2 regions of the Pseudactinotalea sp. Z1732 genome follow, and region 2 is predicted to be linked to the other one. Evidence: riboswitches for the same ligand, from Rfam matches in the RefSeq annotation. Region 2 holds a riboswitch; the other holds the start of a gene.
What was found. A riboswitch is a leader RNA that binds a small molecule or an ion and turns the genes downstream of it on or off. The one in region 2 is predicted to bind S-adenosylmethionine.

Region 1 (7,671 bases), on a different contig from region 2:
ACGATCGCGCGCGCCTCCCTGGCCGCGGCCACCAGATTGCGCAGTGAGGCCGTGGTCTCCTCATAGCCTCGGGTCTTCAGCCCGCAGTCGGGGTTGACCCACAACTGGTGCGGGTCCACCGAGCCCAGCGCGATCCGGAGCAGTCCGGTGAGTTCGGCGGTGCTGGGCACCCGGGGTGAGTGGATGTCGTAGACCCCCGGCCCGATCCCCCGGGCGAAGGAGGAGTCGGCGATGTCCGGGACGATCTCCATCTTGGACCGGGCCGCTTCCACCGAGGTCACGTCGGCATCGAGGCCATCGATAGCCCCGATGACCTCACCGAACTCGGAGTAGCACAGGTGGGTGTGCACCTGGGTGGCGTCCCCGGCGCCGGCGGTAGCCAGCCGGAACGCGTTGACCGACCAGTCCAGGTAGTCCTCGTGTTCTTCCTGGCGCAGCGGCAGCAGTTCCCGAAGCGCCGGCTCATCCACCTGGATCAGCCCGATCCCGGCCGCCTCCAGATCCGCCACCTCATCGCGCAGCGCCAGGGCCACCTGGTTGGCGGTCTCACCCAGCGGCTGATCATCGCGCACGAAGGACCAGGCCAGGATCGTCACCGGACCGGTGAGCATGCCCTTGACCGGCTTGTCCGTGCGGGAGGCGGCGTAGGTGGACCACTGCACCGTGATCGGTTCGGGCCGGGACACGTCACCCCACAGGATCGAGGGCCGGGTGCACCGGGATCCGTAGGACTGCACCCACCCGTTCTGGGTGACCGCGAAACCGTCGAGGTTCTCGGCGAAGTACTGCACCATGTCGTTGCGCTCGGGCTCGCCGTGCACCAACACATCCAGGCCCAGTTCCTCCTGCAGCGCGATCACCCGGTCGATCTCGGCGCGCATCGCCGCCAGGTACTCCTCTCCGGTGATGTCGCCGCGTCGTGCCTTCGCCCGGGCGCGCCGCACCTCGGCGGTCTGCGGGAACGACCCGATCGTCGTCGTCGGCAACTCCGGTAGGTCCAGCGCCGCCCGCTGGGCGGCCTGCCGGGTGGGGTAGTCGCTGCGCGCGAAGTCGGCCTTCGACAGCCGGCCCGTGCGCTCACGCACCACGGGCACCGTGACCCCCTCGGCGCCGGCCCGATTGGCCCGCACCGCGCGGGAGGCCTCGAACGCGTCGGCGGCCCGCTCGGGCCCGGCCGCCAGGGCCCGGACCTCACCGACCTTCTCATCGGCGAACGCCAGCCAGGACCGCAGCTGCGCGGGCAGCTGGGGTTCATCGGCCACGGTGTGCGGCACGTGGAACAGCGAGGTGGAGGTGGACACCGCCACGGTGGCCTCGGGCCCGGCAGCGCCGCGCAGGGCGGTGAGTTTCTCGTGGGCGGCGTCCAGGTCGGTGCGCCACACGTTGTGCCCATCGACCAGCCCGGCCACCAGGGTCACCCCGGACAGGTCCGCACCCGCCACGTCGTCGGGGACGTCCCCGCGCACCAGGTCCAGTCCGATCGCCTCCACCCCGCTTCGGGCCAACGGGGTGAACGCGCTGCCCAGCCGGTGGTAGGGCGCGGCCACGAACAGCGCCGGTCGCTCACTCGCCCCGGCCAGGGTGGTGTAGACCCGGGAGACCAGTTCGCCGAGTTCGGCCCGGGAGATCGGCCAGGTGTCGGAGACCAGCCCCGGCTCGTCCAGCTGCACCCAGGGAGCACCGGCCTCGGCGAAGGCGGCCAGCCACCGGGCGTACACCGCGGTCAGGTCATCGATACGGTCCAGCGGGCTGAAGCCGTCCGGGGCCGCCTCACTGGCCTTGGACAGCAGCAGGAACGTGATCGGACCCACCAGCACCGGGCGGGTGATCACGCCGTCCTCGGCGGCCTCGGTGAACGCTGCCACGCTGGGGGTCTCAACCAGATCGAAGGCGGTCTCCGGGCCGATCTCGGGCACCAGGTAGTGATAGTTGGAGTCGAACCACTTGGTCATCTCCAGCGGTGCCCGGTCACCCTCCCCGCGGGCCACGGTGAAGTAGCCGGCCAGGTCCAGCGATCCGTTCTGATCGCGCAGGTCGTCGAACCGCGCCGGGATCGCCCCCACCTGTGCGGCCACCGAGAGCACCTGGTCATAGAAGGTGAAGTCGGAGGGGATCGAGGCGTCCTGGGCGTCCAGACCCAGGCCACGCAGGCGGGTGCGCAGATCCGCACGCAGCGCGCGTGCGGATGCGGTCAGTTCGGCGGCGTCGGTGCGGCCGGCCCAGAAGGACTCCACGGCTCGTTTGAGTTCGCGATCCGGGCCGATCCGGGGGTAGCCCAGGATGGTGGCGGCGGGGAACGGGGTGTGCTGTGTCATGAGACTTCCTGTTCGGGTGCGGTTGAAGATCAAGCCGACGACGGCGGGGCCGGGTGGGGGCGCTCCTCGCCGGGGCTCAGGCCAGGGTGGGAACCGGGCGCAGCCCGGACCCGTAGAGCAGGTCCAGTGCCGGCGTGGCGGTGTTGAAGGTGTACACGTGCAGGCCGGGTGCCCCGAGGGCGAGGATGTCGTTGACCAGCGAGCGGGTGGCCTGCAGACCCAGCCGGTAGGCCTCCTGCTTGGAGGCAGCTCCATCCAGCGTGTCCAATAGACCCTCGGGGGGGCGTACGCCGGTGAGTTGGTGCAGCTTGCGCAGCCGGCGCGGGTCGGTCAACGGGATCACCCCCGGCAGGATCGGGATGTGCACCCCGGCCGAGCGGGCCTGTTCCAGCAGCGCGGCGTAGTGCCCGGCGTCGTAGAAGATCTGGGTGATCGCGAAGTCGGCACCGGCCTCCTGCTTCTCCACCAGGGCGGCGATGTCACGCGGGTCGACCACCGGGTTACCGGTCTTGTCGCGCAGTGCGCCGGGATAGGTCGCCACCGAGATGCTCAGCGGGTTCACCTGCCCGGTGGTGGCACCGGCATCGCCGAACCGTTCGGCCTCGATGGACCGCAGCAGGCGCACCAGTTGGCTGGAGCGGGTCAGCCCCTGCGGGTGCGGCTCCCAGTCCGGTTCGCCCGCGGGCGGGTCCCCGCGCAGGGCGAGGAAGTCGCGCACCCCCTCGTCGAGCAGGTCCTCGATCACCCCGCGCAGTTCCCCCGCGGAGGCCCCCACACAGGTCAGGTGGGCGATCGGGGTGACCTCGGTCTCGGTGACGACCCGCCGGATCAACTCCCGTGAGGTCTCCCGGGTGGAGCCGGACGCGCCGTAGGTGATGGAGAAGAAGTCCGGTTGGGCCGCGGCCAGTTCCGCGAGGGTGCGCACCAGGGCGCGCTCGCCCTTCTCCGAGCGCGGGGGGTAGAGCTCGAAGGAGATGGTCGGTCGGTCGGAGGGCACACGAAGAAGGCTAGCCGTGCTCATCGGATGCGCCCGTCGGGGGATGCCTGCATGAAGAACTCCATCGGTCCTGGCGTGAGCACCCTTCCCGCGGGAGGCTTCCGTTGGGGGTTGCTGCGGCGTCGTGGAGCCAGGTCTCTCGGCCGCTCTGGATGGTCGGTAGCCAGACTACGGGCCTGCTGCCGGGCAGGCACAAGAGTAAAGTCCGCCCGTCTCATCCCCTGAGATTCCGGTCTGGCTGGCGCCGTGACGCTCGTGAGGTGTCCGCAACGCCCCGGGACGCACTCGGCTTGCGCCGTAGGGTGGTCGCGTGCGCGCCGACCGGGACCCGATCCATCAGGCCCATCAACAGTGGGTCCGGCACGGCTGGGCTGAAGCCGCCGACGGCATGGCCCTGGTCACCTCGATCGTGCGGGTCAACCAGTTGCTGGCCGAGCGCATCGATTCGGTCCTGCGCCCGATGGAGTTGACCTTCGCCCGGTACGAGGTGCTCCGGTTACTGTCGTTCGCCGCCGGAGGGGAGATGGCGATGTCCCGGATGGGCTCCTTGCTGCAGGTGCACCCGACCAGCGTGACCAGCCTGGTCGAGCGGCTGGTGCGGCAGGGCTACGTGGAGCGGGTGCGCAGCAACTCCGACGGCCGGGTCGTGCTGGCCTCCCTGACCGTTACCGGGAGGACGGCCGTGGAGGAGGCGACCAGCGCGCTCAACGCCGAGGTCTTCATCCGACCCGGTCTGCCGCCCGAACAGGTTCGGGAACTGACGAAGTTGCTGGGCCTGATGCGCGCCGACGGCGGCGATCAGGTGCAGCCACCCCCTATCGAGGAATAGTTGGATGTCCTAGTATCTGGAGTAGTCGCACCCGACGGTGAGCCGAGGACGCCATGACCGAACAAGCACGACCCCTGCATGTGCCGGAGCACCCGGTCCGCGTCGTCACCGCTGCCAGCCTGTTCGACGGGCACGACGCCTCGATCAACATCATGCGCCGGATCATGCAGTCCCAGGGCGCCGAGGTGGTGCACCTGGGCCACAACCGGTCGGTGCAGGAGGTCGCCGAAGCCGCACTGGAGGAGGACGTCCAGGCCGTTGCCGTCTCCTCCTACCAGGGCGGGCACGTGGAGTACTTCGAGTACCTCGTCGACCAGCTCGCCGAACGCGGCGCCGGCCACATCAAGGTGGTCGGCGGCGGGGGCGGCGTGATCGTGCCCGAGGAGATCACTCGGCTACGCGAATCGGGAGTGACGATCTTCTCCCCCGAGGACGGTCAACGACTCGGACTGCCGGGGATGGTCAACCAGGTCATCGAACAGGCCGACGTCGACCTGTGGGAACTCGGCGGAGCCGACGTCCACGCCGTCCTGGCCGGGGACCGGACGGCGCTGGCCCGGGCGGTCACCGGCGCCGAACTGGGGCGCATCAGCGAGGCCGACCGAGGCCGGTACGTCGAGGCCGCCGGGCGGCGCACCGTCCCGGTGCTCGGGATCACCGGCACCGGCGGTTCGGGCAAGTCGTCCCTGACCGATGAGGTGCTGCGCCGCTTCCGGGTGGACCAGGGCGACCGGTTACGCATCGCGGTGCTGGCCATCGACCCCACGCGGCGTAAGGGCGGTGGTGCGCTGCTGGCCGACCGGATCCGGATGAACGCCCTGGGCGGTGAGCAGACCTACTTCCGGTCCATGGCGACCCGCGGGGACAGCGAGGTGCCCGAGGCGGTCCCGGCCGTCCTCGACATCCTCAAAGCGGCGGGTTTCGACCTCATCATCGTCGAGACCCCCGGGATCGGGCAGGGTGACGCGGGCATCGTTCCGCTGGCCGATGTGTCCCTGTATGTGATGACGCCGGAGTTCGGAGCGGCCAGCCAACTGGAGAAGATCGACATGCTCGACTTCGCCGACGTGGTCGCGATCAACAAGTTCGAGCGCCGCGGAGCGATGGATGCGCTGCGCGATGTGGGCCGCCAGATGGTGCGCAACCGGGAGGCCTTCGGTTCCAAGCCACAGGACATGCCCGTCTACGGCACCTCCGCGGCCACCTTCAACGACGACGGCGTGACGGCGCTGTACCAGGAGCTGCGCGACCGGCTCGGCGAACACGGACTGGAGGTGGGCGCGGGCGCGTTGCCCAGAGTCGACGTGCGGTACTCGTCGATGATCACCCCGGTGGTCCCCGCGGCCCGGGTGCGCTACCTGGCCGAGATCGCCGAAACGGTCCGGGGCTACCATGCCGACACCGAGACCTACGCCGATGCGGCCAGCCGGGTGCAGCACCTGGAGTTCACACTCGAGGAGTTGTCCGCGGCAGGCAAGGCGCACGACGACGTGGCCCGGCTTGCCGAGGACGCACGCCGGGCGTTGCCGGCCGAGGTGCTCGAACAGCAGCAGCAGTGGCCGGCGACGGTGCAGGTCTACTCCGGGACCGAGCACACGGTGCGAGTGCGCGAGCGTGACATCACCACCCGCCTGACCCGGGAGTCCCTGTCCGGCACGAAGGTGCCCCGGGTGGCACTGCCGCGCTTCCGCGACGCCGGGGACATGGTGCGCTTCTGGCGCCGGGAGAACCTGCCCGGGCGCTTCCCGTTCACCGCCGGGCTCTATGCGTTCAAGCGGGCCGATGAGGATCCGACCCGGATGTTCGCCGGTGAGGGCGACCCCTTCCGCACCAACCGGCGGTTCAAGCTGCTCTCCGAGGGCCAGCCGGCCACTCGGCTGTCCACCGCGTTCGATTCGGTCACCCTCTACGGTCACGACCCTGCCGCCCGGCCCGATATCTACGGCAAGGTCGGCACCTCCGGTGTCTCGATCGCCTCGCTGGAGGATATGAAGGCTCTCTACGACGGCTTCGACCTGGTGTCGCCGGCGACCTCGGTGTCGATGACGATTAACGGGCCGGCACCCACCGTGCTGGCGTTCTTCCTCAATGCCGCCATCGACCAGCAGCTGGACGCCTTCCGCCAGGACGAGGGGCGCGAGCCCTCAGCCGCCGAAGCCGAGGAGTTGCGCGGGCACGCCCTGGCGAACGTGCGCGGCACCGTGCAGGCCGACATCCTCAAGGAGGACCAGGGGCAGAACACCTGCCTGTTCACCACCGAGTTCTCGCTGCGGATGATGGGCGACATCCAGCAGTGGTTCATCGACAACGGGGTGCGCAACTTCTACTCGGTCTCGATCTCCGGCTATCACATCGCCGAGGCCGGGGCGAACCCGCTCAGCCAGTTGGCGTTCACGTTGGCCAACGGGTTCACGTACGTGGAGTCCTACCTGGCACGGGGGATGGACATCGACGACTTCGCACCCAACCTGTCCTTCTTCTTCTCCAACGGGATGGACCCGGAGTACTCGGTGATCGGGCGGGTGGCCCGCCGCATCTGGGCGGTGGCGATGCGGGAGAAGTACGGCGGCGGCGAGCGCAGCCAGAAACTGAAGTACCACGTGCAGACGTCGGGTCGTTCCCTGCACGCCCAGGAGATGGACTTCAATGACATCCGCACCACCCTGCAAGCCCTGATCGCCATCTACGACAATGCCAACAGCCTGCACACCAACGCCTACGACGAGGCCGTGACCACCCCGTCGGCCGAGTCGGCGCGCCGGGCGCTGGCGATCCAACTGATCATCAACAAGGAGTGGGGACTGGCACTGAACGAGAACCCCAACCAGGGCTCGTTCATCATCGATGAACTCACCGACCTGGTCGAGGAGGCCGTGCTGGCCGAGTTCGACCGGATCTCCGAACGCGGTGGTGTGCTCGGCGCGATGGAGACCGGGTACCAGCGCGGCAAGATCCAGGACGAATCGCTGCTGTACGAGCACCGCAAGCATGACGGCACGCTACCGATCATCGGCGTGAACACCTTCCGCCGTCCACCCTCGGAGGAGCCCGAGGACGCCACGGTGGAGCTGGCCCGCGCCACCGAGGCGGAGAAGCGCTCCCAGTTGGAGCGCGTGGCCGACTTCCAGGACCGCCACCGCGAGGAGGCCACCGAGGCGCTGGAACGGCTCAAGCGTGTGGCGGTGACCGGCGAGAACGCCTTCGCCGAACTGATGACCGCCGCCAGGGTGTGTTCCCTGCAGCAGGTGACCGAGGCATTCTTCGAGGTGGGTGGCCAGTACCGGCGCAACGTGTGAAACAGAACGCTTCCGGGCGGAGTGTCGGTGCCGGGGTGCATGCTGAGCGGGTGCGACATTGGAGGCAGATGGCATCGGCTGGACACCGGCGCCGATCGCCCGCAGATGCGGAGGAGATCATGACACAGCACACCAGGGAGAACACCGAGACCACCGAGGCCGAGGCGCGCGCCGAACGCGACGCGGTCCTGCACCTGATCGGCGGGGACGAGGACGGCCTGCGCGCCCGGCTGG
Region 2 (7,671 bases):
GGGGCCGGCTGCAGATATCCAGCCTCGAAGGACCTCAGATGTTGTCCGCGAGAAGGAATGAGCAAACGTGGTGTACGCGATCGTCAAGGCCGGTGGCCGGCAGGAGAAGGTGTCCGTGGGTGACATCGTGGTCGTGGACCGGCTCTCCGGTGGCGCGGGCGACTCCGTGGAACTCACCCCCGTGCTGGTGGTGGACGGCGAGAAGGTGACCACCGACGCCGACGCACTGGCCAAGGTGACAGTCTCCGCCGAGATCGTCCGGGACGAGAAGGGCCCGAAGATCACGATCGGTAAGTACAAGAACAAGACCCGTTATCGCCGTCGGGCCGGTCATCGCCAGAAGTTGACCCGCCTGAAGGTCACCGGCATCGCCTAACACTCCCAGGAAGCAGGTACGTCATGGCAACGAAGAAGGGCGCGAGCTCTACCCGGAACGGCCGCGACTCCAACGCACAGCGGCTGGGAGTCAAGCGGTTCGGTGGGCAGGACGTCAAGGCCGGTGAGATCCTGGTGCGGCAGCGCGGCACCAAGTTCCACCCCGGCATCAACGTGGCTCGCGGTAGGGACGACACCCTCTACGCGCTGTCCGCAGGACAGGTTCAGTTCGGAAGCCGGCGGGGCCGCAAGGTCGTCGACGTCACGCTTGTGGACGCCTGAGATTCGACATCGGCGGGGGCGCACCGGCTAGCAGTCGGGGCGCCCCCGCTTTCGTATTCCCAGCCGGTTCCGGCGCCCGATCCACAACCACCGCCAGGAGGGTCGTGATGGCCAGTTTCGTCGACCACGTGATGCTGCACGTTCGCGGCGGTGACGGCGGCAACGGCTGCGTGTCGGTGCACCGGGAGAAGTTCAAGCCTCTGGGGGGCCCAGATGGCGCCAACGGCGGACCTGGCGGTGACGTGATCCTGCGGGTGGACAGCCAGGTCACCACGCTGCTGGACTACCACCACTCTCCGCACCGCCGCGCCGGCAACGGCACCCAGGGGATGGGGGACAACCGCACCGGCAAGAAGGGTGAGCACCTGGTCCTCGCTGTCCCCGACGGCACCGTGGTCAAGACCGCCAAGGGCGAGATCCTGGCCGACCTGGTCGGCCACGGCACCGAGTACGTCGCCGCGGCCGGGGGTAACGGCGGGCTCGGCAATGCCGCCCTGGCCTCGCGCAAACGCAAGGCTCCCGGATTCGCCCTGCTCGGGGAACCCGGGCAGGAGCGGGACCTGGTACTGGAACTCAAGACCGTGGCCGATGTGGCTCTGGTCGGCTTCCCCTCGGCGGGCAAGTCCTCCCTGATCGCGGCGATGAGCGCGGCGCGGCCCAAGATCGCCGACTACCCGTTCACCACTCTGGTACCGAACCTGGGAGTGGTCCAGGCCGGACAGGCCCGGTTCACGATGGCCGACGTGCCCGGGTTGATCCCCGGCGCCTCCCAGGGCAGGGGCTTGGGCCTGGAGTTCCTGCGACACATCGAGCGGTGTGCCGTGATCGTCCATGTGCTGGACTGCGCCACCCTGGAGCCGAACCGGGACCCGATCAGCGATCTGGACGCGATCGAGGCGGAACTGGATGCCTACAGTGCCGACGTCGGAATCGAAGGTGGCCGGGTGCCGCTGGCGCAGCGCCCCCGGTTGGTGGTGCTGAACAAGGTGGACGTGCCCGAGGCCCAGGACCTGGCCGATCTGGTGCGGCCCGACCTGGAGGCCCGTGGCCTGGAGGTGTTCGAGGTCTCCGCGGTAGCGCGCAAGGGCCTTCGGCCGCTGTCCTTCAGACTGGCCGAGATCGTGCAACAGGCCCGCGATGCCGCCCCACCGCCGGAGCCAACCCCGACGGTGCTGCGCCCCCGCGCGGTGGACGAAACCGGGTTCGCTGTCACCCGGCGCAGGAGTGACCACGAGTACTTTCTGATCACCGGAACCAAACCAGAGCGTTGGGTGCGCCAGACCGACTTCGCCAACGATGAGGCCGTGGGTTACCTCGCCGACCGGCTGGCCCGCCTGGGAGTGGAGGAGGCGCTGTTCGAAGCGGGCGCCACCCCGGGTGCGGAGGTCGTGATCGGTGACGGCCCCGAGGGCGTGGTCTTCGACTGGGAGCCGACCATGATGACCGGCCCCGAACTCCTGGGCGCTCGCGGCTCCGACGTGCGTCTGGAGGAGCGGCAGCGGCCTACTCGGGCGGAGAAACGCGAGGAGTTCCACAACCGGATGGACGCCAAGGCTGCCGCTCGCGAGGAGTTGTGGATCGACCGGGAGCAGTGAGGTCACCTCATCGGCGCGCACCGAACGGGGCCCGGGGCGCCCAGTACATGGACGGTCCCGTCCGAATCGTGATCGGGTGCGCCACAATGGTGCCGTGACCAAGACCGTGACGGACCGGCGTGAACTGGGGGACCCCGGTCGCGCCCGACGAGTCGTGGTCAAGATCGGCTCCTCCTCGCTCACCGACGCGGCTGGGCGGCTGGATGTACACAAGCTCACCGCGCTCGTCGAGGTCCTGGCCGGTCGCCGAGCCGCGGGTGGGCAGGTGGTGCTGGTCTCCTCCGGGGCCATCGCCTCAGCGCTGGGCGTCCTCGGGCTCAGCGGCCGGCCCCGGGACCTGGCAACCGCCCAGGCCGCGGCCAGCGTCGGGCAAGGGCTCTTGATGGCGCACTACACGCGCGCGTTCGGTGCCCACGGGCTCACCGTCGGCCAGGTGCTGCTCACCGTGGAGGACGTGGTGCGCCGGGCACATCACCGCAACGTCCAGCGCAACGTCGAACGACTGCTGGCGCTGGGAGTGGTGCCGGTGATCAACGAGAACGACGCCGTGGCCACCCAGGAGATCAAGTTCGGTGACAATGACCGGCTGGCCGCTCTGGTCTCGCACCTGTCCAAAGCCGACGCCCTGGTGCTGCTCACCGACGTCGACGCCCTGTACGATCGCTCGCCCCGGCTGCCCGGTGCCCGGCGGATCGCACGCGTGCGGGACCGACGAGACCTGGAGGGCATCGAGGTCACCGCACGAGGCGGGGCGGTGGGCACCGGGGGCATGGTCTCGAAGTTGGAGTCCGCCGCGATCGCCTCCGGCGCCGGGATCCCGGTGGTGGTGACCGCGGCACACAATGCCGGGGCCGTGTTGTCCGGTGAGGACGTGGGCACCTGGTTCGAGCCGGCCCGACGGCGCACCAATGCCCGGCGGCTGTGGCTGGCCCACGCCGCGCACACCGGAGGTTCGATCAGCGTCGACGAGGGTGCGGTGCAGGCGATCACTGCCGGGAAGAAGTCGCTGCTGGCGGCCGGCGTGGTGGACGTGACGGGGGAGTTCGACGCCGGCGACCCGATCGACGTGCTGGATCCAGCCGGCCGGGTGGTGGCTCGAGGCTTGGCCTCCTACAGCGCTGAGGAACTCCCTGCGCGTCTGGGCCGCACCTCGGTGCAGATGCGGGAGCAGTTCGGCCCGGATAGTGCCCGCGCGGTGGTGCACCGGGATGACCTGGTGGTGCTGGACCGCACCGACTGAGGCCGGCGAGGCGGTCGCATCAGCCGACGGCGCGCTCCGGCGTCTCGGACTGGGACCGCGTCGTGGCGACCGAATGCGCAGCCCTTAGGTAGTTGACACGGCAAGATAGTTGACACGGCAACTATCCGACTCATAGGTTGATCCCAGGTTCAGAGCGTCAGCGCCAAGTCCCGGCTTGCTGACCGGCAACCCCCCGCGCGGCGGGGTGCTCCGGGAGATGACCTGGCCGCGGGCCACATGGCCCCCGGCAAGCGCATCACCGCTCCCCGCGGTGCAGACAGAAGGATGAAGACAGCGATGCACACCGACAGGACCCTTGCGTACCAGCGACGCCACGTCTCCTGTGTGATGTGTGCGATGTGTTGCTGCTTCATGTCGGCCTGAGCCGACACCTCAACCGGCAGCCTCGGGCCCTCTGACGGCCCCTCGGCGCCACCCCTCAGCCGGTCGGTGCGCACCTGAGCCCGATGCGTGACACACCGGGCGTGCGACCCGCGCTGAGGCAGCAATGTTGAGCCCTTTCTTGCACCGAGAGTGAGCACCCCATGTCTGCTGTACCTGCATCTGTGAACGAGACCGCGTCCCTGGTCGGATTGGATCTGTCCAATGCCGGCGCGCCCCGGGACTGGCAGCGCGAGCGCAACGCCGAGACCGAGCAATTCATCATGGGCCGCCTGGCCGGCCTGGCCTCCCTCGCCGACCGGGGCGGGGTGGACCTGATCTCGCTGGATGAGACATTCCGGCTCGGTGGTAAGCGGCGCCGGGACGCCTGGCTGGACGGGGCGCTGGCTACCTCCCGCCTTGCCCGGCACACCACCCGGGCCGCCCTGGTGGCCACAGTTCCGCTGGGCATCACGCGCCCCGAACACGTCGCTGGTGCCATCGCCTCGGTGCACCGGGCCAGTGCCCAGCGCGCGGGCTGGCAGCTCGAGCAGGGCGCCACCGCCCAGGGCACCGGTGCGCGCACGGTGGATGCGGTGCTGGACGCGCCGGTGGCCGCCCCCCGCAAGCGCACCGTGGATGATGTGGTTCGCGAACCGGTCCGTCCACTGGTGGTGGTACCGGTGCGCAACGGTGTGGACGCCGAGCTGGCTGCGGCGCGCGCTGACGTGGCACGGCTGTCGGTGGCAACCCTGGAGGAGGCCCGTGCCGCCCGGGCTGCGATCCGTGAAGCGGCAATCGAGTGGGGCCGGGCACCCGGTGACGTCAAGGTGTTGGTCGATGTGCACACGGTGATCTCCGCCGATCGGGCCAGCGCACAGGCACGCTGGGACCTGCTGTCCTCACTGGAATTGCCTTCCGGGCTGCCGGCTCTGCGCACCATCGGGACCGCCGAGGACCTCGCCACGCTCTGGAACGCGTGGGTCCGGGCCGGCGGAGCCGACGGGTTCACCGTGGTGCCGGCCTCGGTACCCACCGATGTGGTGGCTCTGGCCCAGGACCTGCTGCCGGCGCTGACCGAACTCGGGCTGCGTACGCCGGCGACGGCTCCGGTCACGCCCGCGGCGACGCCTGCTCGCTCCCGGCGTGCCCCGGTGCGGGTGCGATGAGCCGTCCTTCTCAGGCGGTCCGGCCGGCCAGTCGTTCTCGGGCAACAGGTCGCGTAGCGGTGCCGAGCGCCCCGGGCCGAGGATCACCTGGGTGTCGATGTTCGCCGGGTCGATCTGTCGGATGAACTCGCGGCAGCGTCCGCACGGTGAGACCACGTGCAGGGTGCCGGCCTCATCGCGCCACACTGCCACGATCTGGGCGATACGGAACTCTCCGGCCGTCACCATCGCGGCGATAGCGGCGTGTTCGGCGCAGAAGCCGGTTCCGCACGGGGTGTCGATGCACACCCCTGAGTACCGCGCTCCGGCGGCCGTCACCAGGGTGGCTGCGACATCACCCGACTTCCGGTCCTCCGCCTCGCTGGGGTTCAGGTATTCCTGGGCCGAAGCGATCAGGGAGGAGAACGACGCGGTGTCCATAGGCACGATCCTAGAGGGAACCGGTGTGGCAGCCCTCGCCGGTTCCCGTGGCGGACGGGCCCGGATCGACGGCCGCAGCGCACCGGCCGCGGCCTGGGAGCGCGGCGGCGGCGTAGGCTTGGCTGCATGACTCAGACGACGGCGCAGCCCGCTGCGGACGTGACGGCGCAGGTGCAGCAGGTGGCCACCGACGCGAAGGTGGCCGCCCGCGACCTGGCGCGGGCCACCCGGGCCACCAAGGACGCCGCGCTGCACCGGATGGCCGATGCGTTGGTGGGTGCCTCCGAACGGATCGTGGCTGCCAACGATGTGGACGTGCGCCGGGAGGAGGCCGGCGGGATGAGCCCGGGCCTGCTGGACCGGCTCACCCTGGACGCCGGCCGCGTCGAGGGGATCGCCGAGGCGTTGCGGGACCTGGCCGCCCTGCCGGACCCGGTGGGAGAGGTGTTGCACGGTTCCACGTTGCCCAACGGGTTGCGGGTGCGGCAGGTGCGGGTACCCATGGGCGTGGTGGGCATGATCTACGAGGCACGCCCGAACGTCACAGTCGATGCCGCCGGCCTGGCACTCAAGAGCGGGAACGCGGTGGTGCTGCGCGGGGGTTCGGCCGCCGCGCAGTCCAACCAGGAGATCGTGGCGGTCCTGGGTGAGGCACTGGAGCAGGCCGGCCTGCCCGCTGACCTGGTGCAGTCCATTGACGCCTACGGGCGCGCCGGCGCCCAGGCGCTGATGCGGGCCCGTGGGCTCATCGACGTACTGATCCCCCGCGGCGGGGCCGGACTGATCCAGACGGTGGTGACCGAATCCACGGTGCCGGTGATCGAGACCGGGGTGGGCAACTGCCACCTGTACGTCGATGCCGGCGCGCCGCTGGATCAGGCGCTGTCCCTGTTGCTGAACTCCAAGACCCACCGGTTAGGGGTGTGCAACGCCCTGGAGACCCTGCTGGTCCACGCCGAAGCCGCTGCGGACTTCATGCCCGCGGCCCTTGACGCCCTGGACGGCGCCGGGGTGCGGATCCACGGTGACGAGCGCACCCGCACCCTGGCCCCGGGCAACGTCGAGGTGCTCCCGGCGACCGAGCAGGACTGGTCCACCGAGTACCTCAGCGCCGACCTGGCCGTGGCCGTGGTCGATGACATCGATGCCGCCCTGGAGCACATCCGCACCTACTCCTCCGGGCACACCGACGCCATCTGTACCACCGACACCCGGAGTGTGGCACGGTTCACCACCGAGGTGGATTCAGCCGCCGTGATGGTTAATGCCTCCACCCGGTTCACCGACGGCGCCCAACTCGGCCTCGGCGCGGAGATCGGGATCTCCACCCAGAAACTGCACGCACGCGGACCGATGGGCCTGACCGAGTTGACCACCACCACCTGGGTGGTGGAGGGAGACGGGCACATCCGAACCTGAGCGGCTGACGGTGAGGCGCATCCGCGCAGGCCTGCCCGGACCGCGGCGTGGCCCGGCAGGTGGTCGGCGTCAGCTGGGCGGTAGAGTTGTGTCTCGGATGATCGACGGCGCAGCGCCCCTGGTATGGCGCGCGTCACCGGGGTGGTAGGAACCCGGGCGGGAACGTGCGAAACTGTGGCTGTAGAGCCAGGAACAGAGAGGACCGGAGTCGATGAGCAGTTCGCTGCTGACCTTCACCGCATTGGCCGCTGAGGCATCGAACATGCCCATGCCGCCCGTGGGGTATGGAGTAGTGTCCATCACCATCTTGATGTTCCTGCTCTTGGTGACGCTCGCCTTCCGCTCGGTTGGTACCCGCCAGCGTCACAAGTGAGACTGCCCGATTACACAGTGTCGGAGTTGACGTGAGCACACCCACGCGCACCCGGATCGGGATCATGGGCGGCACGTTCGACCCGATCCACCATGGTCACCTGGTTGCCGCCAGCGAGGTGGCCGACGAGTTCGATCTGGACGAGGTCATCTTCGTGCCCACCGGCGCGCAGCCCTTCAAGTCGGACCGCGACGTGACCCTGGCCGAGCACCGGTACCTGATGACCGTGATCGCTACCGCCTCCAACCCCCGGTTCACGGTCTCGCGGGTCGACATCGACCGCGGCGGGGTGACCTTCACCGTCGATACGTTGCGGGACCTGCACAAGACCTTCCCGGAAGCGGAGTTGTTCTTCATCACCGGCGCCGATGCGCTGGGCCAGATCCTGCAGTGGAAGGACTCCCCGGAACTGTGGGA

Region 1: another riboswitch for S-adenosylmethionine. It lies ahead of ACPL7H_RS13645 (methylenetetrahydrofolate reductase); the one in region 2 lies ahead of ACPL7H_RS04490 (hypothetical protein).

Annotation. Positions count from the first base shown of each region.
Region 1 is NZ_JBMPQC010000007.1:101,887-109,557, reverse strand. It holds gene metE (5-methyltetrahydropteroyltriglutamate--homocysteine S-methyltransferase) at 1-2,315, opposite strand, end outside; gene ACPL7H_RS13645 (methylenetetrahydrofolate reductase) at 2,392-3,312, opposite strand; SAM riboswitch class I at 3,371-3,471, opposite strand; gene ACPL7H_RS13640 (MarR family winged helix-turn-helix transcriptional regulator) at 3,623-4,141, shown strand; gene icmF (fused isobutyryl-CoA mutase/GTPase IcmF) at 4,195-7,437, shown strand; gene ACPL7H_RS13630 (hypothetical protein) at 7,557-7,671, shown strand, end outside.
Region 2 is NZ_JBMPQC010000002.1:137,604-145,274, forward strand. It holds gene rplU (50S ribosomal protein L21) at 68-376, shown strand; gene rpmA (50S ribosomal protein L27) at 400-657, shown strand; gene obgE (GTPase ObgE) at 765-2,252, shown strand; gene proB (glutamate 5-kinase) at 2,347-3,492, shown strand; SAM riboswitch class IV at 3,639-3,752, shown strand; gene ACPL7H_RS04490 (hypothetical protein) at 4,038-5,042, shown strand; partial or broken gene ACPL7H_RS04495 (cytidine deaminase family protein) at 5,205-5,360, opposite strand; gene ACPL7H_RS04500 (hypothetical protein) at 5,323-5,592, shown strand; gene ACPL7H_RS04505 (glutamate-5-semialdehyde dehydrogenase) at 5,589-6,881, shown strand; gene ACPL7H_RS04510 (hypothetical protein) at 7,093-7,254, shown strand; gene nadD (nicotinate-nucleotide adenylyltransferase) at 7,286-7,671, shown strand, end outside.